Regions from separate parts of the Xylanimonas allomyrinae genome, predicted to be linked through region 1. Evidence: riboswitches for the same ligand, from Rfam matches in the RefSeq annotation. Region 1 holds a riboswitch; the other holds the start of a gene.

Region 1 (10,178 bases):
GGCGCGGGACCCAGCCGTCGTCGTCGGCCGGATGACGCGTGACCACCGTCAGCAGCGCGGCGCGACCGGCAGCCCCGTGCCGGTGATGAGGTACGCGTCGGAGACCCAGTTGCCCGGTCCGATGCGATACCAGAGGTTCGTCGTCCCGCGGGTGCCGGCGACGGTCGTCCCGCGCTCGTGGCACAGCAGCGGCACGCGTGCGGTGTTCGCGGCGAGCCCGACGGCGGCGTAGCCCGTTCCCGGCCCCGAGCGCACGTTGAGCGGACGGGCAGGCGAGGCGACGACACCGGTGCGGGCGTTGCCCTGCCACAGGTAGGTGACGTCGACGGGAGCGTTGGTGGTCAGCCCGAGGCCGTCGGTGAAGGTGCCGTCGGCAAGGTCGATGCCGGACGGGTTGAGCACGGTGCGCCCCCGCTCGTCGAGGCCGCCGGCGTACCCGCCGGTGAAGGCGGCCTGCGCCGCCGGTGTGCCGTGCGGAAGGTCCTGCGCGAAGTGCCGGGTGGTGCTCCAGTAGTCGTCGCGGGTGTTCCACGGCCCGACGTCCCACACCGGCGCGTACTCGCAGCGTCCCGTCACGGGCGCGCACACCCGGACGGAGTAGGCGCCGCTGCCGTCGGCGGACAGGGCGCTGCGCGAGGGCAGCGCGACGAAGTGGTCGCCCGGGACGATGACGTGCCCGTTGGCGGTCGTGCCTCCGACCAGGCCCTCGCGCGTGGCGAAGACGCGGTGGGTGCCGCCGTCGGCCTCGTCGGCCGCAGCGGGGGAGCGAGCGCCACGGTGGTGCCCGCCGTCAGCAGCGAGACGACGCCGGCGAGGACGGTCAGTCCGCTCCGGTGCCGGGACCCTCGGGTGGGTCGCCTCTGGAGAGTGAGCATGATCGAAAACGTAATCGAGGTCACACGGCGCTGCGACCTGGGGAGTTATCGGCGCCTGGACCGGTCGGGCCCCGACGCGCGGGCACGGTCGCGTGCGGTGGCGCCTGCGAAGATGGCTCCATGCACGAACCCGCCCACCCGTCGACGGCGAACCGCGCCGCCGCGCCCCGCACCGTGACGATCCTCGGCTCCACCGGTTCGATCGGTACCCAGGCACTCGACGTCGTCCGACGCCACCCCGGCCGGTTCCGGGTCGACGCGCTCAGCTCGGGCGGGGGAGAGGTCGGGCTGCTCGCCGCGCAGGCCGCCGAGCTCGGCGTCGCCGCCGTCGCCGTCGCGAACCCGATGCGTGAGGCCGCGCTGCGCGAGGCCCTCGCCGCGCGCGGCCTGGACCGGGTCGAGGTGCTGACCGGTCCCGGCGCTGCCACCGAGCTGGCCGGGCGCGGCTCGGACGTCGTGCTCAACGGCGTCACGGGCAGCGTGGGACTGCGGCCCACGCTCGCGGCGCTCGCAGCCGGGTCGACGCTCGCGCTGGCCAACAAGGAGTCGCTCGTCGTGGGCGGCTCGCTCGTCAAGGCCGCGGTGCGACGCCCGGACCAGATCGTGCCGGTCGACTCCGAGCACAGCGCGATCGCCCAGGCGCTGCGGTCGGGAACGCACGCCGAGGTGCGGCGCCTGATCCTCACCGCGAGCGGCGGCCCGTTCCGCGGCAGGTCGCGCGACGACCTCAAGGCCGCGGCACCCCGGCAGGCGCTGGCCCACCCCACGTGGAGCATGGGGCCCGTCGTGACGGTCAACTCGGCGTCGCTCATGAACAAGGGGCTGGAGCTCATCGAGGCGCACCTGCTGTTCGACGTGCCGGTGGACGACATCACCGTCGTCGTCCACCCGCAGTCGGTCGTGCACTCGATGGTCGAGTTCGTCGACGGGTCGACCATCGCGCAGGCGTCGCCGCCCGACATGCGCCTGCCCATCGCGCTCGGCCTGTCCTGGCCCGACCGTCTCGACCCGGTGGCCGCGCCGTGCGACTGGTCGCAGGCCGCGGCGTGGACGTTCGAGCCGCTCGACGAGGGCACGTTCCCGGCGGTGCGGCTGGCTCGTGCGGCCGCGACGGCGTCGGCGACGCACCCGGCGGTGTTCAACGCGGCCAACGAGCAGGGCGTCGCCGCGTTCCTGGGCGGACGGATCGGGTTCCTCGACATCGTGGACACGGTCGAGCGCGTGCTCGGTGAGCACGACGGCGTCGCGCCCGGCGCGGTCACGCTCGACGACGTCGAGGCTGCCGAGGTGTGGGCGCGGGCGCGCGCCGACGAGCTGCTCGACCGGCGCTGAGGCCGATCAGCGCGACGCCCACCCGTGGTCGACGGGGCCGTGCCCCGTCCACGGGGGGAGCCCCCGAGCAGCCCGGTGCCGCCGACCCGCAGCGACCTGCCGGCCTCCAGCGCGTGCGTGAGGTAGTCCTTGGCGGCCCGGACGGCCGACGGCCAGCCGTCGGCCCGCGGGCGCAGCACCGCGCACGCCGAGCTCAAGGTACAGCCGGTCCCGTGCGTGTGGCGCGTCTCGACCCGCGGGGCCGCGAGAGCCAGCACGTCGCCGTCCGGCCCCGCGAGGTGGTCCACGGCGTCGCCGGTCCGGCCGGCCGGGCGCAGATGACCGCCCTTGACGAGCGCCCAGCGGCCGCCGGCCGGAGGGGCCACACCCTGGCGCCCTGCCAGCGCCCGCAGCGCATGCGCCTGGTCGGCCGCCTCGGCCGCGTCCCTGGCCGGGTCCACGCCCAGCAGCACCGCGGCCTCGGCGAGGTTGGGCGTGACCAGGTCGGCGAGCGGCAGCAGGCGCTCGCGCAGCACGGCCTCGGCGTCGTGCGCGAGCAGCCGGTCGCCCGACGTCGCGACCATGACCGGGTCGAGCACCACCACGGGTGCGGGCACCCCGGCGCGGGCCGCGGCCGCGCGCAGCCGCTCGAGGGCGTCCGCCACGGCTCCGGCCACGGCCGCGTCGCTCGTCATGCCGATCTTGACGGCGTCGACGGCGACGTCGGCCAGCAGTGTGTCGAGCTGGGCCGTCACCATGTCCGCCGGGACCGCCTGGACCCGGGTGACCCCGACCGTCGACTGGGCGGTGAGCCCGGTCAGGACGGCGCAACCGTAGCCGCCCAGCGCGGCGAAGGTCTTGAGGTCGGCCTGGATGCCCGCGCCGCCCGAGGGGTCCGACCCGGCGATCGTCAGGGCGACGGGGGGATGGCCCGCCGGGCGTCCCGCCTCCGGCCCGTCGCCGTGACCGCGCGCGGTCACCGGGCCTGCCACGCCGCCGCGAGCGCGGCGGCGGCCGCGCGCGGGTCGGGGGTGCCGCACACGGCGGAGATCACGGCGGCGCCGACCGCCCCCGCGGCGCGCAGCGCGGGCAGGTCGCCCGCGCGCAGGCCGCCGATGGCGACGCACGGCGGGGCCCCTGCCGCACGCGCGGCCGCGGTGATCGCGGCGAGCCCGTCGACGCCGATCGCCGGGCGTGCGTTCGCCTTCGACGTCGTCGTGCGGACGGGCCCGACGCCCAGCAGGTCGAGCGTTCCGGGCGGAAGGGCCGCTGCGGCCGCGGCCTCGCGCGTCGTCGAGACGCTCAGGCCCAGGTGCGCCTCGGGGCCGAGCAGGCGTCGCGCCGTGACGGGGTCGAGGTCGCCCTGGCCGACGTGCGCGCCGTCGGCGCCGATCGCGAGCGCGACGTCGATGCGGTCGTTGACGACGAGCGGCACCCCCGCCGGGCGCAGCACCGCGAGCAGGGCCGCACCGAGCTCGGCGAGCTCGCGGGTGCTCGCGTCCGGGTCGCGCAGCTGCACGGCCGTGGCACCGCCCGCGACGGCGGCGCGCACGGTGGCGACGACACCGGCGGGGCCGCCGCACTGCGTCGTGTCGGTCACGAGGTAGACCGCCGGGTCGAATGCGGTCCGGGCGGCCTGCCCGACGGTTCGCACGCTCATGCCGCGGCCCCTGCCTGCTCGGCCGCCAGCCCGGCGCGCGCGCCCACGACGGCGGCGTCGACGTCGTCGACGCGGTCGATCAGCGCGACGGCGAACGAGCCCGTGGTGGGCGCCTGCGCCGCCGCGAGGTCACCCGCGACGCACATCCACGCGGTCGCCGCGGTCGCGGCCAGCAGGCGGTCGGCGGTCACCGCGGCGCACGCAGCGACCAGCGCCCCGAGCGCGCAGCCGACACCGGTCACCCGCGTCAGCAGCGGGTTCCCCGCGTGCACGCGCACCACGCGTGAGCCGTCGGTGAGCAGGTCGACGGCGCCGCTGACCGCGACGACGGCACCCGACTGGCGGGCGAGCCGCAGCGCGGTGGCGCGCACTCCGTCGGGGGTGTCGAGCGAGTCGACGCCGCGCCCGCCCTGCCCTCCGGCGAGGGCCGCGACCTCGGAGGCGTTGCCGCGCACGATCGTGGGGCCGACCACGAGCAGCTCGGCCGCCAGGGCCGTGCGCAGCGGGAGCGAGCCGATCGCGACGGGGTCGAGCACCCAGGGCGTCCCCGCATCGACCGCCGCGTGCGCCGCGACCCGCATGGCGTCGGGCTGCTCACCCTCGACGGTTCCGAGGTTGGTCAGCAGCCCGTCCGCGACGCGCGCGAACCCGCCCGCCTCGACGGGGGTGGCGACCATCGCGGGAGCGGCGCCCGCCGCGAGCAGCAGGTTGGCCGTCACGTTGGTGACCACCGTGTTGGTGATGCAGTGGACCAGCGGGCCGGTGGCCCGCACGGCCGCCACGACCTCGGCCACCTCGGCCGGGCTGGGGGTGGACGGCACGACAGTGCTCATGAGCGTTCCCTTCGCTAGCACTACCTAGATCAGGTTCGACGGGTGCATCTCAGCCGGCCCCGTCTCAGGGCCGGCGCCCCGCGCCGACGCCCACCATACGCTCCGGTATGGTCTGCCCGTTCCCCCGTTCCGGGGGACGTCCAACGGGAGTCCGGGATCCGCGCAGCGGCCGCCGGGCTGAGAGGGCGGCCGGGCGCCGCCGACCGATCGAACCTGTCCGGCTCACACCGGCGTAGGGAGGACCGCGATGGCGTCTGCCGTCCCCGTTCGTGAACCTGTCCGTCAGTCCGTCGAGGCGCCGGTGACGCTGGACGCGCCCGCCGTGCGCGTCCACCGCGGGCGCGACCACCTGGGGCTGTGGGCGAGCCTCGGGGTGAGCCTGCTCGTGCCCGTCGTCGCGGTCTACTTCGTGCCCACGTCGCTCGCGGCGACGTTCGTGGCCATCGCCGTCGGCACGCTCGTCGGCTGCGGGCTGCTCGGGGCGGTCGCCGCGATCGGCGCCCGCACCGGGGAACCGGCCATGGTCGTGTTCCGCGGCCTGTTCGGCGTGCGCGGCTCGTGGGTGCCGACCGCGCTCAACGTGCTCCAGTGCCTGGGCTGGGCCGCCTTCGAGGTGTGGATCATCGCGCGCGCGGCCGCCGGGGTCTGGCCCGAGGTGCCGCACGCGGTCTTCGCGGTGGGCGCGGGCGTCGTCGCGACGGCGATGGCGCTGCGCCCGCTCGGGTCGGCGGCGCTGCTGCGGCGCGTGGCGATCGTCGTCGTCGTGGCCTGCTCGGCCTACTTCCTGGTCGACGCCGCACGCCGTCCGCTCGGTCCGGTCGGGGCCGGGGGATGGCGCGGGCTGTGGACCAACGTCGACCTCGTGGCGTCGATGTCCGTCTCGTGGATCCCGCTCGTGGCGGACTACACGCGCCACGCCCGGCCGGGCACAGCGCGGCGCACGGGAGCCGCGGTCGGCGTCGGCTACGGGCTCGCCTCGGCGGCGTTCTTCTGCGTCGGGGTGCTCGGGCTGCTGGCGTACCAGCCGTCGGACGGCGATCTGGTGGCCGCGCTGCTCGCGGTGCCGGCGGGCGCTCTCGCGCTCGCGATCCTCGCGGCCGACGAGGTCGACCAGGCGTTCGCCAACGTGTACTCCACGGCCGTGAGCCTGCAGAACGTCGCGCCGCGCGCGGACCGGCGCGTGCTGGCGCTCGCGGTCGGGGCGGTCGCGACGGCGCTGGGCGTGCTCGTCGGCGACGGGTACGCGTACGAGGGCTTCCTGCTGCTCATCGGCGCGGTCTTCACCCCGCTCGGAGCGGTGCTCGTGGTCGACCACTGGGTCGTGCGGCGGGGCCGGTACGACCTGTCGGCGGCGGCGCCCCTCGGCGGTGGCTGTTCGTGCCGTGGGTCGCCGGTTTCGCCGCCTTCCAGCTCGTGACGCCGACCTTCGTCGCGCTGTGGCCGGCCTGGGGCGAGGCGTGGGCGCGGGCGCAGGGCGCGCTCGGCGTGCCGGCGGACAACGGGTGGTCGGGCGTCGTCGTCGCGCTCGTCGTGGCGGGGGCGCTCACGCTCGCGGTCGCGCCGGCCGACCGGTGGGCCGCGCGCCGGCACGGGGGCTCGGCGCGCGACGTTCACGAGGTCACCACGACTGCCGTCCAGTAGACCGTCAGCGGCGCCGCCTAGGCTGGGGGCGTGAGCGTTCTCGTGGGCATCCTCGTCGTCGTCGTGGGCATCGCCGTGTCCATCGCCCTGCACGAGCTGGGCCACATGCTGCCCGCCAAGGCGTTCGGCGTGCGTGTCTCCCAGTACATGGTCGGGTTCGGCCCGACGCTGTGGTCGCGCACCAAGGGGGAGACGGAGTACGGCGTCAAGGCGATCCCGCTGGGCGGCTACGTGCGGATGGTCGGCATGATGCCGTCCGCGCCGGAGGGTGCCCGGCGCGGACGCGGGTTCTTCGCCCAGGTCGTCGCCGACGCGCGCGACCAGAGCGTCGAGGAGATCCGCCCGGGCGAGGAGCAGCGCGCGTTCTACCACCTCTCGACGCCGAAGAAGCTCGTGGTCATGCTCGGCGGCCCCGTCATGAACCTGCTGCTGGCGGTCGTGCTCACGGCGTCGTTCCTCGCGATCGGCTTCACCCAGCAGACCACCACGGTCGCGACCGTGAGCGACTGCGTCCCGACGGCGACGGGTGCGGCGTGCGACCCTGCCACCGCCCCGGCCCCGGCCGCCGCGGCGGGACTGCGTCCCGGGGACCGCATCGTGTCCTACGACGGCACCTCGACCCCCACCTGGAGCGCCCTGCTCGCTGCGATCCAGGGCACCGACGGTCACGCCGTGCCCGTCGTCGTCGAACGCGACGGGCAGCGGGTCACGCTCTCCGTCACGCCCGTCGACGCGCATCGTGCGGTCGTCGACGCGGACGGCGCCGTGGTGCGCGACGCCGACGGCCAGGTGAAGGTCGACGACGGCGCGTTCCTGGGCATCGCGCCGACCATCGAGCGGCAGTCGCTGCCGATGAGCCTGGTGCCGGGTGAGGTCGGGCGCATGTTCACGGGTACTGCCGGGGCCGTGGTCACCTTCCCAGCGCGCGTCTACCAGGCGGCCGCGCAGACGTTCTCCGACACCCCGCGCTCGGCTGACAGCGTCATGTCGGTGGTGGGCGTGGGGCGTGTCGCCGCCGACGTCGCCGGCCTGGACGCGACGCTGCTCGACCGGGTCGCCATCATGCTGAGCCTGCTGGCCTCGCTCAACATGGCGCTGTTCGTGTTCAACCTGATCCCGCTGCTGCCGCTCGACGGCGGGCACGTGGTCAACGCGCTCTACGAGGGCGCCAAGCGCACCATCGCGCGGGTGCGCGGCCTGCACCCGCTGCCCGGCCCGGCCGACGTCGCGCGCATGATGCCGGTCGCCTACGTGATGTTCGTCGTGCTGGTGGGGTCGACCCTGCTCCTGGTCGTCGCCGACGTCGTCGACCCCGTGAGGCTCTTCTGAGACGCCCGGCCCGCGTGTCCCAGGCGCGGGCAGCCGTCGCGAACCGGGGGATACTGGGGCGGTGAGCATTGTCAATCTCGGTACCCCCAGCGTGTCGACCCCGGGCGCCGCGCCGGTGCTGGCCCCCCGCCGCCCGACCCGCAAGATCAAGGTCGGCAAGGTCGAGGTGGGCGGCGACGCCCCGGTCAGCGTCCAGTCCATGACGACGACGCCGACCACCGACATCAACGCGACGCTGCAGCAGATCGCGGAGCTGACCGCCGCGGGCTGCGACATCGTCCGGGTGGCCGTCCCGAGCGCCGACGACGCCGCCGCGTTGCCGGCGATCGCGAGGAAGTCGCAGATCCCGGTCATCGCCGACATCCACTTCCAGCCCAAGTACGTCTTCGCCGCCATCGACGCCGGGTGTGCCGCAGTGCGGGTCAACCCGGGCAACATCCGCAAGTTCGACGACCAGGTCAAGCAGATCGCGCAGGCGGCCAAGGACGCGGGCGTCAGCCTGCGCATCGGCGTCAACGCCGGGTCGCTCGACCCGCGTCTGCTGGCCAAGTACGGCAAGGCGACACCCGAGGCGCTCGTCGAGTCGGCCGTGTGGGAGGCGTCGCTCTTCGAGGAGCACGACTTCCACGACTTCAAGATCTCGGTCAAGCACAACGACCCGGTCGTCATGGTGCGCGCCTACGAGCTGCTGTCGGAGCGCGGCGACTGGCCGCTGCACCTGGGCGTCACCGAGGCCGGGCCGGCGTTCCAGGGCACCATCAAGTCGGCGACGGCGTTCGGCGCGCTGCTGAGCAAGGGCATCGGCGACACCATCCGCGTGTCGCTGTCCGCCCCGCCGGTCGAGGAGGTCAAGGTCGGCAACCAGATCCTCCAGGCGCTCAACCTGCGCCCGCGCAAGCTGGAGATCGTCTCGTGCCCGTCGTGCGGGCGTGCGCAGGTCGACGTCTACACGCTGGCCGACAAGGTGACCGCGGGCCTGGAGGGCCTGACGGTCCCGCTGCGCGTGGCGGTCATGGGTTGCGTCGTCAACGGGCCCGGCGAGGCGCGCGAGGCCGACCTGGGCGTGGCGTCGGGCAACGGCAAGGGCCAGATCTTCGTCAAGGGCGAGGTCATCAAGACGGTCCCCGAGTCCGAGATCGTCGAGACCTTGATCGAGGAGGCCCTGCGCATCGCCGAGTCGATGCCGGACGACGCCGACGGCACCGCGGGCACCAGCCCGGTCGTGACGGTCGGCTGAGAACGGCGGGGCGGTGGGCTTCCGGCAGGTTGCCGCAGGGCTGGGGCGCGACGCCGCGCGCGTCCTCGGGCCGGACGACCTCCCCGAGGCGCTGGCGCTGTGCGCGAGTGACCCGGTCTCGGCCGTTCTGGCGGCCTCGCGGCTGGAGATCGCCGCACGCGCAGGCCTGCCCGCCGCGGGTGGCCAGGTGTGGGGGTGGCCCACCACGGGGCCGCTGCGCGCGCTGTGCTGGGCCGGCGCGAACCTGGTTCCCGTGGTCCCGGCCTCGCTCGGGGCTGACGCCGCGGAGGCCGTGGGGGCGTTCGTGCGAGCGGCTCGCGCCCACGGCCGTCGTTCGTCGTCGATCGTCGGGGAGTCGGATGCCGCGCTCGCGCTCTGGGCCGGGCTCGAACCCTCGTGGCCGACCGCGCGCGAGGTGCGCCCGCACCAGCCGTCGCTCGCGATCGCGCGCGACCCCGACGTCGAGCCGGACCCGCGCGTGCGGCTGACCCGCGCCGAGCAGCTCGACGTGCTGATGCCTGCGTGCATCGCGATGTTCACCGAGGAGGTCGGCTACTCGCCGGTCGCCGGCGGGGCACGGCGTACCGGGAGCGGGTGCGCTCGCTGGTCACCGAGAGCAGGTCGTACGTGCGGCTTGCGGTGCGCACGGGCGACCCCTATGCGCGCCCGACGGGTCCGATGGTCGAGTTCAAGGCGGAGCTGGGCGCGATCGCGCAGGGCGTCGCGCAGGTGCAGGGCGTGTGGGTCGATCCGGCCGTGCGGGGGCGAGGGTTGTCGGAGGGCGGCATGGCGGCCGTCGTCGTCGATGCGCGGCTGCGTGTGGCGCCGGTCGTCTCGCTCTACGTCAACGGGTACAACGAACGTGCGCTGCGGGCATACCGCCGTGTGGGGTTCGAGCAAGTCGGGACCTTCGCCACTGTTCTCTTCTGAGGACCCATGCTCTCATGTGAGGTATGACCACACACAGCGTCACATCCGGGGCGGGTTCGCCCGCCCTGCGGAACGCAGCGTCGCACCGTCCGCACAGCGCCGCCGGGGCCGTGGACCGATCGGAGCGCGTCAGCGTGGCGCACGCAGACCGACGCGCGGGGTGCGATGGGGGCATGGACGACGTGCTCCGGAAGCTCACGCTCCCCCCGTATCTGGCCACCTGTCTTGAGGCCGCCCGCAGCATCACCATCCCCTCCAGCCGTGCGGAGCTCTTCGAGCTCTCCCTCGGCCCGGGAGGCGGCGACACGTTCGACGTCGTCTTCGACGTGCCGGGCAACGGCCCCGTCAAGGAGGCCGACGTC
Region 2 (10,178 bases), 1.2 Mb from region 1:
TTCTGTCAGTGTTGAATGAACCGTATGGTTGTTACCTCGTTCTCGGGGTGGCGCGATACTTTTACGGAGAGTTTGATCCTGGCTCAGGACGAACGCTGGCGGCGTGCTTAACACATGCAAGTCGAACGGTGAAGCCCTTCGGGGTGGATCAGTGGCGAACGGGTGAGTAACACGTGAGCAACCTGCCCTTCACTTCGGGATAAGCCTTGGAAACGGGGTCTAATACCGGATATGAGCCTTGCCTGCATGGGTGGGGTTGGAAAGTTTTTCGGTGAGGGATGGGCTCGCGGCCTATCAGCTTGTTGGTGGGGTGATGGCCTACCAAGGCTTCGACGGGTAGCCGGCCTGAGAGGGCGACCGGCCACACTGGGACTGAGACACGGCCCAGACTCCTACGGGAGGCAGCAGTGGGGAATATTGCACAATGGGCGAAAGCCTGATGCAGCGACGCCGCGTGAGGGATGACGGCCTTCGGGTTGTAAACCTCTTTCAGCAGGGAAGAAGCGAGAGTGACGGTACCTGCAGAAGAAGCGCCGGCTAACTACGTGCCAGCAGCCGCGGTAATACGTAGGGCGCAAGCGTTGTCCGGAATTATTGGGCGTAAAGAGCTCGTAGGCGGTCTGTCGCGTCTGGTGTGAAATCCCGAGGCTCAACCTCGGGCTTGCATCGGGTACGGGCGGACTAGAGTGCTGTAGGGGAGACTGGAATTCCTGGTGTAGCGGTGGAATGCGCAGATATCAGGAGGAACACCGATGGCGAAGGCAGGTCTCTGGGCAGTTACTGACGCTGAGGAGCGAAAGCATGGGGAGCGAACAGGATTAGATACCCTGGTAGTCCATGCCGTAAACGTTGGGCACTAGGTGTGGGGGCCATTCCACGGTTCCCGTGCCGCAGCTAACGCATTAAGTGCCCCGCCTGGGGAGTACGGCCGCAAGGCTAAAACTCAAAGGAATTGACGGGGGCCCGCACAAGCGGCGGAGCATGCGGATTAATTCGATGCAACGCGAAGAACCTTACCAAGGCTTGACATGCACCGGAAACTGCCAGAGATGGTGGCCCCGTAAGGTCGGTGCACAGGTGGTGCATGGTTGTCGTCAGCTCGTGTCGTGAGATGTTGGGTTAAGTCCCGCAACGAGCGCAACCCTCGTCCCATGTTGCCAGCGGGTTATGCCGGGGACTCATGGGAGACTGCCGGGGTCAACTCGGAGGAAGGTGGGGATGACGTCAAATCATCATGCCCCTTATGTCTTGGGCTTCACGCATGCTACAATGGCCGGTACAGAGGGCTGCGATACCGCAAGGTGGAGCGAATCCCAAAAAGCCGGTCTCAGTTCGGATTGGGGTCTGCAACTCGACCCCATGAAGTCGGAGTCGCTAGTAATCGCAGATCAGCAACGCTGCGGTGAATACGTTCCCGGGCCTTGTACACACCGCCCGTCAAGTCACGAAAGTTGGTAACACCCGAAGCCCATGGCCCAACCACCTTGTGTGGGGGGAGTGGTCGAAGGTGGGACTGGCGATTGGGACTAAGTCGTAACAAGGTAGCCGTACCGGAAGGTGCGGCTGGATCACCTCCTTTCTAAGGAGCTCACCAGTGTCTGCCTGGGGCCTTCGGGTCTGGGGTGGGTGCTCATGGTGGACCACGCGCCGGCCGAGTGTGCTGGTGGTGGTGCTCTGGGTGGAACGTTGACTGTTGTCCGTGCCCTGTGTTGGTGCTGGTCAGTACGCCTGCTTGCAGGTGGGAACGCTGGTGCTGGTGTGGGGTGGGGGCGTGAACGCACTGTTGGGTCCTGAGGCAACCGGCCGCGTGGTCGGGGTGCTCAGTACGGGTCACTGGTGGGGTTTCCGAACCGGTCGTGTCCTTGCTTCCCTGTTGTGGGGGTGGGGGTGTGGTCAGGCGGTCCTGGTCTGGTGGGTTCGTCCGTAGCTTGAGAACTGCACAGTGGACGCGAGCATCCAAGATGTTCAAGGCGGCGATCCCTTTGGGGGTTGTCGTCCCTGACGTCTCTGTAGTGTGATCATTTTTGTTGAAGTTTTTAAGGGCACAGGGTGGATGCCTTGGCACCAGGAGCCGAAGAAGGACGTCGTAGCCTGCGATAAGCCTCGGGGAGTTGGCAAACGAGCTGTGATCCGAGGATTTCCGAATGGGGGAACCCACCCGCGGTCATGCGCGGGTACCCGCACCTGAATATATAGGGTGTGTGGAGGGAACGCCGGGAAGTGAAACATCTCAGTACCGGCAGGAAGAGATATTCCGTGAGTAGTGGCGAGCGAAAGCGGATGAGGCCAAACCGCGGCAGTGTGAAAGCTGTCAGGCGTTGCTGTCGCGGGGTTGTGGGACCTTCTAGCAGTTGCTGACAAGACTGCAGCCAGTCAGAAAGTCGCGTCATAGTCGAACCGGGTTGAATACCGGACCGTAGAGGGTGGTAGTCCCGTAGACGAAATGTCGTGGCCTGGTTGAGGGGATCCCAAGTAGCACGGGGCCCGAGAAATCTCGTGTGAATCTGGCAAGACCACTTGCTAAGCCTAAATACTACCTGGTGACCGATAGCGGACTAGTACCGTGAGGGAAAGGTGAAAAGTACCCCGGGAGGGGAGTGAAATAGTACCTGAAACCGTGTGCCTACAATCCGTCGGAGCCTCCCTAGCTGGGGTGACGGCGTGCCTTTTGAAGAATGAGCCTGCGAGTTAGTGCTCGGTGGCGAGGTTAACCCGTGTGGGGAAGCCGTAGCGAAAGCGAGTCCGAATAGGGCGCCCATAGTCGCCGGGTCTAGACCCGAAGCGAAGTGATCTAGCCATGGGCAGGTTGAAGCGACGGTAAGACGTCGTGGAGGACCGAACCCACCAGGGTTGAAAACCTGGGGGATGACCTGTGGTTAGGGGTGAAAGGCCAATCAAACTTCGTGATAGCTGGTTCTCCCCGAAATGCATTTAGGTGCAGCGTCTCGTGTTTCTTGCCGGAGGTAGAGCTACTGGATGGCCGATGGGCCTCACCAGGTTACTGACGTCAGCCAAACTCCGAATGCCGGTAAGTGCAAGCGAGGCAGTGAGACTGCGGGGGATAAGCTCCGTAGTCGAGAGGGAAACAGCCCAGATCACCGGCTAAGGCCCCTAAGCGTGTGCTCAGTGGGAAAGGATGTGGAGTTGCACAGACAACCAGGAGGTTGGCTTAGAAGCAGCCACCCTTGAAAGAGTGCGTAATAGCTCACTGGTCAAGTGATTCCGCGCCGACAATGTAGCGGGGCTCAAGCACACCGCCGAAGCCGTGGCAGTGCAGCGATACCCTAGCCTTCGTGGTTCAGGGGCTGTGCTGGGTAGGGGAGCGTCGTGTGGGCGGTGAAGCCGCGGGGTGACCCAGCGGTGGAGACCACACGAGTGAGAATGCAGGCATGAGTAGCGAACGACGGGTGAGAAACCCGTCCGCCGAATGACCAAGGGTTCCAGGGCCAGGTTAATCCGCCCTGGGTAAGTCGGGACCTAAGGCGAGGCCGACAGGCGTAGTCGATGGACAAGGAGTTGATATTCTCCTACCGGCGAAGAACCGCCCGTACCGAACCTCGAGATGCTAAACGCCCCAAGACCACGCCGGCACCTTCGGGTGCCACTGTGGAGGCGGCGCGTGACCCGATCGGGTAGTAGGTAAGCGTATTAACAGGGGTGACGCAGGAAGGTAGCCCGGCGTGGCGATGGTAGACCACGTCCAAGCCCGTAGCCCGGTGTGTAGGCAAATCCGCACACCATCAAGGGTGAGAGGCGATAGTGACCGCGTATGCGGGATATCGGGTGATCCTCAGCTGCCAAGAAAAGCCTCGACGCGAGGTTCTAGCCGCCCGTACCCCAAACCGACTCAGGTGGTCAGGTAGAGAATACCAAGGCGATCGAGCGAATCGTGGTTAAGGAACTCGGCAAAATGCCCCCGTAACTTCGGGAGAAGGGGGGCCCGAACCGTGAACACCCTAGCGGTGGGAGCGGGGACGGCCGCAGAGACCAGGGAGAAGCGACTGTTTACTAAAAACACAGGTCCGTGCGAAGTCGCAAGACGATGTATACGGACTGACGCCTGCCCGGTGCTGGAAGGTTAAGAGGACGAGTCAGCGTAAGCGAAGCTCAGAATTTAAGCCCCAGTAAACGGCGGTGGTAACTATAACCATCCTAAGGTAGCGAAATTCCTTGTCGGGTAAGTTCCGACCTGCACGAATGGCGTAACGACTTCTCCGCTGTCTCAACCGCGAGCTCGGCGAAATTGCACTACGAGTAAAGATGCTCGTTACGCGCAGCAGGACGGAAAGACCCCGGGACCTTTACTATAGCTTGGTATTGGTGTTCGGTGCAGTTTGTGTAGGATAGGTGGGAGACTATGAACCCCGGGCGCCAGCTCGGGGGGAGTCAACGTTGAAATACCACTCTGACTGCTTCGGACATCTAACCTCGGTCCGTGATCCGGACCAGGGACAGTGCCTGGTGGGTAGTTTAACTGGGGCGGTTGCCTCCCAAAATGTAACGGAGGCGCCCAAAGGTTCCCTCAGCCTGGTTGGCAATCAGGTGTCGAGTGCAAGTGCACAAGGGAGCTTGACTGTGAGACCGACAGGTCGAGCAGGGACGAAAGTCGGGACTAGTGATCCGGCGGTGGCTTGTGGAAGCGCCGTCGCTCAACGGATAAAAGGTACCCCGGGGATAACAGGCTGATCTTGCCCAAGAGTCCATATCGACGGCATGGTTTGGCACCTCGATGTCGGCTCGTCGCATCCTGGGGCTGGAGTAGGTCCCAAGGGTTGGGCTGTTCGCCCATTAAAGCGGTACGCGAGCTGGGTTTAGAACGTCGTGAGACAGTTCGGTCCCTATCCGCTGCGCGCGCAGGAAACTTGAGAAGGGCTGTCCCTAGTACGAGAGGACCGGGACGGACGAACCTCTGGTGTGCCAGTTGTACTGCCAAGTGCACCGCTGGTTAGCTACGTTCGGGAAGGATAACCGCTGAAAGCATCTAAGCGGGAAGCCTGCTTCAAGATGAGGTTTCCATGACCTACGGGTCTGAAGGCACCCAGCGAGACCACTGGGTAGATAGGCCGGATGTGGAAGGCAGGACCAACGACTGCCGCAGCTGACCGGTACTAATCAGCCAACAACTTCAACACACACACTTCATGCAACGCGTCCACTGTGCGGTTCCCGAGAAACGGGCAACCAACCCGAACAACTCGATAAAGTTACGGCGGTCATAGCGTAGGGGAAACGCCCGGTCCCATTCCGAACCCGGAAGCTCAGCCCTACAGCGCCGATGGTACTGCCCTGGAGACGGGGTGGGAGAGTAGGACGCCGCCGGACACCCTTCACGAAAGACCCCGCACCCACGGTGCGGGGTCTTTCGCATGCCCGGAACTCGCATGCCCGGAGCTCGCATGCAGGCATGCTCGCATGCCCCGAGCGCGTGCCGTCGACGGCGCGGGGAGGGCACGCACCCGGTCGCCGGCGCGGCCGACCGCCGCGACGCCGGCGCGGCCTGCGACCGCGACGTCGACGTGCGGGCGGGACGCGCGGTCAGTCGGTCGTCTTCGGCACGAACCGGGCCACCGCGCGGCTCGCACCCTGGTGTGCCAGCCGCCGGGCGAGCACCGCGACCCCGCCGGAGACGGCGGCGAACGTGACGGCCTGGATCACGGTGATGTCGTCGTCGTCGAGATCCTTCGGGGCGGCGTGGCCCGTGCTCTTCTCCCAGATCATGCCGACGAGGCGCTGTGCGAGCCATCCGGCGGCGAGGGTGAGCACCATCGTGCCCACTTTCACGGCGAGGGGTTCGTCGTGCTTGGCCACGTGCGTCCTCCAGGTTGCGGTGCGGAGAGCCGGCCGGGAAGCCGACCGGATGCGTCGATGCCGAATCACCGTATCCCTCGTGTGTGCGAATGCCACGTGCGACGCACTCACGGTCCTCTCCGCGGCTCGCGGGGCGCGGAGCGGGGTAGGCTGAGCAGGAACGACAGGGGAGCGCCACAGGCGCTGAGAGTGCGGTCCACCGCAGACCCTCGAACCTGATCCGGTTAGCACCGGTGGAGGAAGTCGGGCTTCTCGATCCCTGTGCAGTGCGTCGCGCCCTGAGGGCCGGCGGGCGGCACGGGCCCCTTCTCGACATCAGAGGAGGACACATCATGACCACCCCATCGCGCCGCACCCTCGGGTGCGCGGCCGCCGTCGCCGTCCTGGGGCTTCTCGGCGCGTGCAGCGGCGAGGGCTCCCCGGATGCCGCCGGGTCTGCGAGCGCCGGAGCCAACACGGTCACGCTCGTCACGCACGACTCGTGGGCGGTGTCCGACGACGTCATCGCCGCGTTCGAGAAGGAGAGCGGCCTGACGGTCAAGCAGGTGCCCATGGGTGACGCGGGCACGCTCGCGAACCAGGTGGTGCTGACGAAGGACTCGCCGCTCGGCGACGTCGTCTTCGGCATCGACAACACGTTCGCGTCGCGCGTGCTCGACACCGACACGCTCAAGCCCTACACGCCTGCGGGGCTCGCGGAGTCGGCGCGGCAGTACGTCCTGGGCGACGGGGCGCTGAACCCGATCGACGTCGGCGACGTGTGCCTGAACACCGACACCGCGTGGTTCGCGGAGCACGGGCTGGCCGAGCCCGAGACGCTCGAGGACGTCGCCAAGCCCGAGTACAAGGACCTCCTGGTCGCGCTGAACCCGGCGTCGTCGTCGCCTGGCATGGCGTTCATGCTGGCCACGATCGGTGCGTTCGGTGACGACGGCTTCGGTGGCGAGGGGTGGACCGGCTACTGGGCGGCGCTGCGCGCCAACGGCGTCACGGTGTCGGACTCGTGGGAGGACGGGTACTACTCGGAGTTCTCCGGCGCGGGTGAGGGCGGGACGCGGCCGATCGTCGTCTCCTACGCGACGTCGCCGGCGTTCACCGTGACGAAGGACGGTGCCGCGACGACGACGCGTGCGCTGCTCGGCACCTGCTTCCGCCAGGTGGAGTACGCCGGGATCTTCCGCGGGGCGCAGAACCCCGAGGGTGCTGCCAAGCTGGTCGACTTCCTCGTCTCGCAGCCGTTCCAGGCGGACGTCCCGGGGCAGATGTACATGTACCCGGCCGACTCGTCGATCGAGCTGCCGGCGGAGTGGACGCGGTTCGCTCCGCTCGCCGATGCGCCGTTCGACGTGCCTGCTGCCGACATCGCGGCGAACCGTGACGCCTGGATCGAGAAGTGGACGGCGACGGTCATCGGCTGATGCCCGCGGCCAGGGGTGCGACATCGAAGCCGACGACCCGTCGTCGAGCCCCACGTGTCGCACCCCACGTCGTGGCGTGGGCGGCCGCCGCCGCCCTGCCCCTGGTGTTCCTGGGGGTGTTCTTCGCGTGGCCCGTCGTCGCGCTCGTCGGCAGGGGCTTCGTCGCCGACGACGGCGGGCTCGACCTGAGCGGGCTTGCGCACGTGCTCGGCGGGGCACGTACGTGGCGGCTGGTCGGAACGACGCTCGCGCAGGCGGCGGCGGGCGCCGCCGCGTCGGTCGTGCTCGGCCTGCCGGTCGCGTACCTGCTGTACCGGACGCGGTTCCGCGGACGGGCGCTGCTGAGCGGGCTCGTGACGGTGCCGTTCGTGCTGCCGACCGTCGTGGTCGGCGTTGCGTTCCGGGCGCTGCTGCGCCCTGACGGCCTGCTCGGGTTCGCGCACCTGGACGAGACGTTCACGGGCGTCGTGCTCGCGCTCGTGTTCTTCAACGTGTCGGTGGTGGTGCGGACCGTCGGGGGCTGTGGGAGCGGATCGACCCGCGCACCGAGCAGGCGGCGCGCGCGCTGGGTGCCTCGCCCGTGCGCGCGTTCCGGACGGTCACGCTGCCGGCGCTGGCCCCGGCCATCGCGTCGGCGGCCGCCGTCGTGTTCCTGTTCTGCGCGACGGCGTTCGGCGTCGTGCTGGTGCTCGGCGGGGCCGGGTACGGCACCGTCGAGACGGAGATCTACCGCCGCACCACGCAGTTCCTCGACCTGCGCACGGCGGCCGTGCTCTCGATCCTCCAGCTCGTGGTCGTCTCGGTTGCGCTGTGGGTCGCGGGCCGCGCTCGCGCTCGTCGTGAGCGGGCGCTGCACCTCGAGGACGCGAGCGTCGCCGTGCACCGCTGGAGCTCGCGCAACGTGCCCGACGTCGCTGCGGCGCTCGCGACCGCCGTCGTCGTCGGCGGGCTGATCGTTCCGCTCGCCGGGCTGGTCGTCCGGTCCTTCCGTGGCGCGGACGGGGCCTGGACGCTGGAGAACTACGTCGCCCTCGGCACGACCGGGGGCCGCAACGCGCTCGTGGTGACGGTGTGGGAGGCCCTGGCGACCTCGATCCGCACGGCGCTGGTCGCGACGGTCATCGCGATCGTCGTCGGCGGGCTGGTGGCGCTCGTCGTGTCGCGGCGACCCCGCGGGCGCGCGGCGCGCCGGGCCGTGGGCGTGCTCGACGGGGTCGTCATGCTGCCGCTCGGCGTGTCGGCGGTGACCGTCGGGTTCGGGTTCCTCATCACGCTCGACCGGCCGCTGGGCCTCGACATCGACCTGCGCACGTCGGGGCTGCTGGTGCCGATCGCGCAGGCCGTGGTCGCGGTCCCGCTGGTCGTGCGGACCGTGCTGCCCGTGCTGCGTGCGATCGACCCCCGGCTGCGCGAGGCGGCCGCCGTGCTGGGCGCGGCGCCCGGGCGCGTGCTGCGCGACGTCGACCTCCCGCTCGTGCTGCGTTCGCTCGGGCTGGCCGTCGGGTTCGCGTTCGCGGTGTCGCTCGGGGAGTTCGGGGCGACGGCGTTCCTCGCGCGGCCCGACGCGGCGACGTTGCCCGTGGTGATCTTCCGGCTCATCGGGCGGCCTGGTGCCCAGAACTACGGGATGGCCCTCGCCGCGTCCGTCGTCCTGGCCGTGCTGACCGCCGTCGTCATGATGGCCGCCGACCGGCTGCGCGCAGAGCGCACCGGAGGGGAGTTCTGATGGTGGACGTGGCGGCCGGCCCAGGCAGGGCCCGGGGACGCGGGCTCGCGGTGCGCGGCGCCGTCGTGCGCTACGGCGACGGCGGGCGGGGCGGGGAGGGCACGACGGCGGTGGCCGGCGTCGACCTCGACGTGGCCGAGGGCGAGATCCTGGCGCTGCTGGGACCGAGCGGTTGCGGCAAGTCGTCGCTGCTGCGGGCCGTCGCCGGGCTCGAGCCGCTCGCCGCCGGGTCGGTCGCGTTCGACGGCGACGACCTCGCCGGGGTGCCCGTACACCGCCGGGGGTTCGGGCTGCTCTTCCAGGACGGGCAGCTCTTCGCGCACCGCGACGTCGCACGCAACGTCGCCTACGGGCTGGAGACGGCGCGGGTGCGTCGCCAGGGGCGGCTGGAGAGGGTGCGCGAGCTGCTGGACGCCGTCGGGCTCGACGGGTACGGGCGGCGGTCGGTGGCGACGCTGTCGGGCGGCGAGAGGCAGCGTGTGGCCCTGGCGCGGGCGCTGGCCCCGCGGCCGCGGCTGCTGCTGCTCGACGAGCCGTTCTCGGCGCTCGACAGGGGACTGCGCGAGCGGCTCGCGGTCGACGTTCGGGACGTGCTGCGGGCCACGGGCACGACGGCGGTCTTCGTGACGCACGACCACGACGAGGCGTTCACCGTGGCCGATCGCGTCGGGGTCATGCAGGCCGGTCGGCTGCTCCAGGTCGCGCCCCCGAGGAGCTGTGGCGGTCGCCCGCGTCGCGGGCCGTGGCACGGTTCCTGGGGTATCAGGGGTTCGTCCCGGACGGTGACTCGCGCTGGCTCGCCGTCGGGCCCCGCGGCCTGGTGCTGCGCGAGGAGCGGTCTGGTCCCGCGTCCGGGAGGTCGTGGAGCGCGACGGCGGTGGCCACCGCGTTCCGGCGAGGCAGCGTGGAGGTCACCGTGGAGGTCGACCTCGGTGCGGGCCTCCAGCGGCTGGTCGCCCACCTCGAGGACGGCGAGGCGCCCCGGCCGGGCGCGACGGTGACGGTCGCCCTGGACGGGGCGGGCTGCGCCGTCGTCGGACCCTGAGGGCGCCCAGAACGTCGAGCGGCCCGCTCCTGTCACGCCAGATCTCCGGCGTGACGGGAGCGGGCCGCTCGGCTCGGGGTCAGGCCGAGAGGCGGGCGATCTCCTCCGGGGTCAGCGTCAGGGACGCGGCGGCCGCGGAGTCCTCGATCGACGCGGGCCGCGAGGCACCCGGGATCGGGAT

Evidence for each region. A riboswitch is a leader RNA that binds a small molecule or an ion and turns the genes downstream of it on or off. The one in region 1 is predicted to bind thiamine pyrophosphate.
Region 2: another riboswitch for thiamine pyrophosphate. It lies ahead of ET495_RS13855 (thiamine ABC transporter substrate-binding protein); the one in region 1 lies ahead of thiM (hydroxyethylthiazole kinase).

The regions. Positions count from the first base shown of each region.
Region 1 covers NZ_CP035495.1:473,825-484,002, forward strand. Annotated here, with positions in the region: gene ET495_RS02120 (hypothetical protein) at 49-588, opposite strand; gene dxr (1-deoxy-D-xylulose-5-phosphate reductoisomerase) at 996-2,207, shown strand; partial or broken gene thiD (bifunctional hydroxymethylpyrimidine kinase/phosphomethylpyrimidine kinase) at 2,345-3,226, opposite strand; gene thiE (thiamine phosphate synthase) at 3,163-3,846, opposite strand; gene thiM (hydroxyethylthiazole kinase) at 3,843-4,679, opposite strand; TPP riboswitch at 4,668-4,770, opposite strand; gene ET495_RS02145 (purine-cytosine permease family protein) at 4,981-6,096, shown strand; gene ET495_RS18025 (hypothetical protein) at 6,057-6,320, shown strand; gene ET495_RS02150 (M50 family metallopeptidase) at 6,351-7,649, shown strand; gene ispG (flavodoxin-dependent (E)-4-hydroxy-3-methylbut-2-enyl-diphosphate synthase) at 7,711-8,886, shown strand; partial or broken gene ET495_RS19325 (DUF4081 domain-containing protein) at 9,074-9,337, shown strand; gene ET495_RS19330 (GNAT family N-acetyltransferase) at 9,481-9,816, shown strand; gene ET495_RS02165 (DUF4914 family protein) at 9,990-10,178, shown strand, end outside.
Region 2 covers NZ_CP035495.1:3,064,813-3,074,990, forward strand. Annotated here, with positions in the region: rRNA gene ET495_RS13835 (16S ribosomal RNA) at 61-1,579, shown strand; rRNA gene ET495_RS13840 (23S ribosomal RNA) at 2,027-5,132, shown strand; rRNA gene rrf (5S ribosomal RNA) at 5,206-5,322, shown strand; gene ET495_RS13850 (DUF4235 domain-containing protein) at 5,536-5,808, opposite strand; TPP riboswitch at 5,964-6,067, shown strand; gene ET495_RS13855 (thiamine ABC transporter substrate-binding protein) at 6,141-7,226, shown strand; partial or broken gene ET495_RS13860 (ABC transporter permease) at 7,226-8,952, shown strand; gene ET495_RS13865 (ABC transporter ATP-binding protein) at 8,952-9,953, shown strand; gene ET495_RS13870 (aldo/keto reductase) at 10,077-10,178, opposite strand, start outside.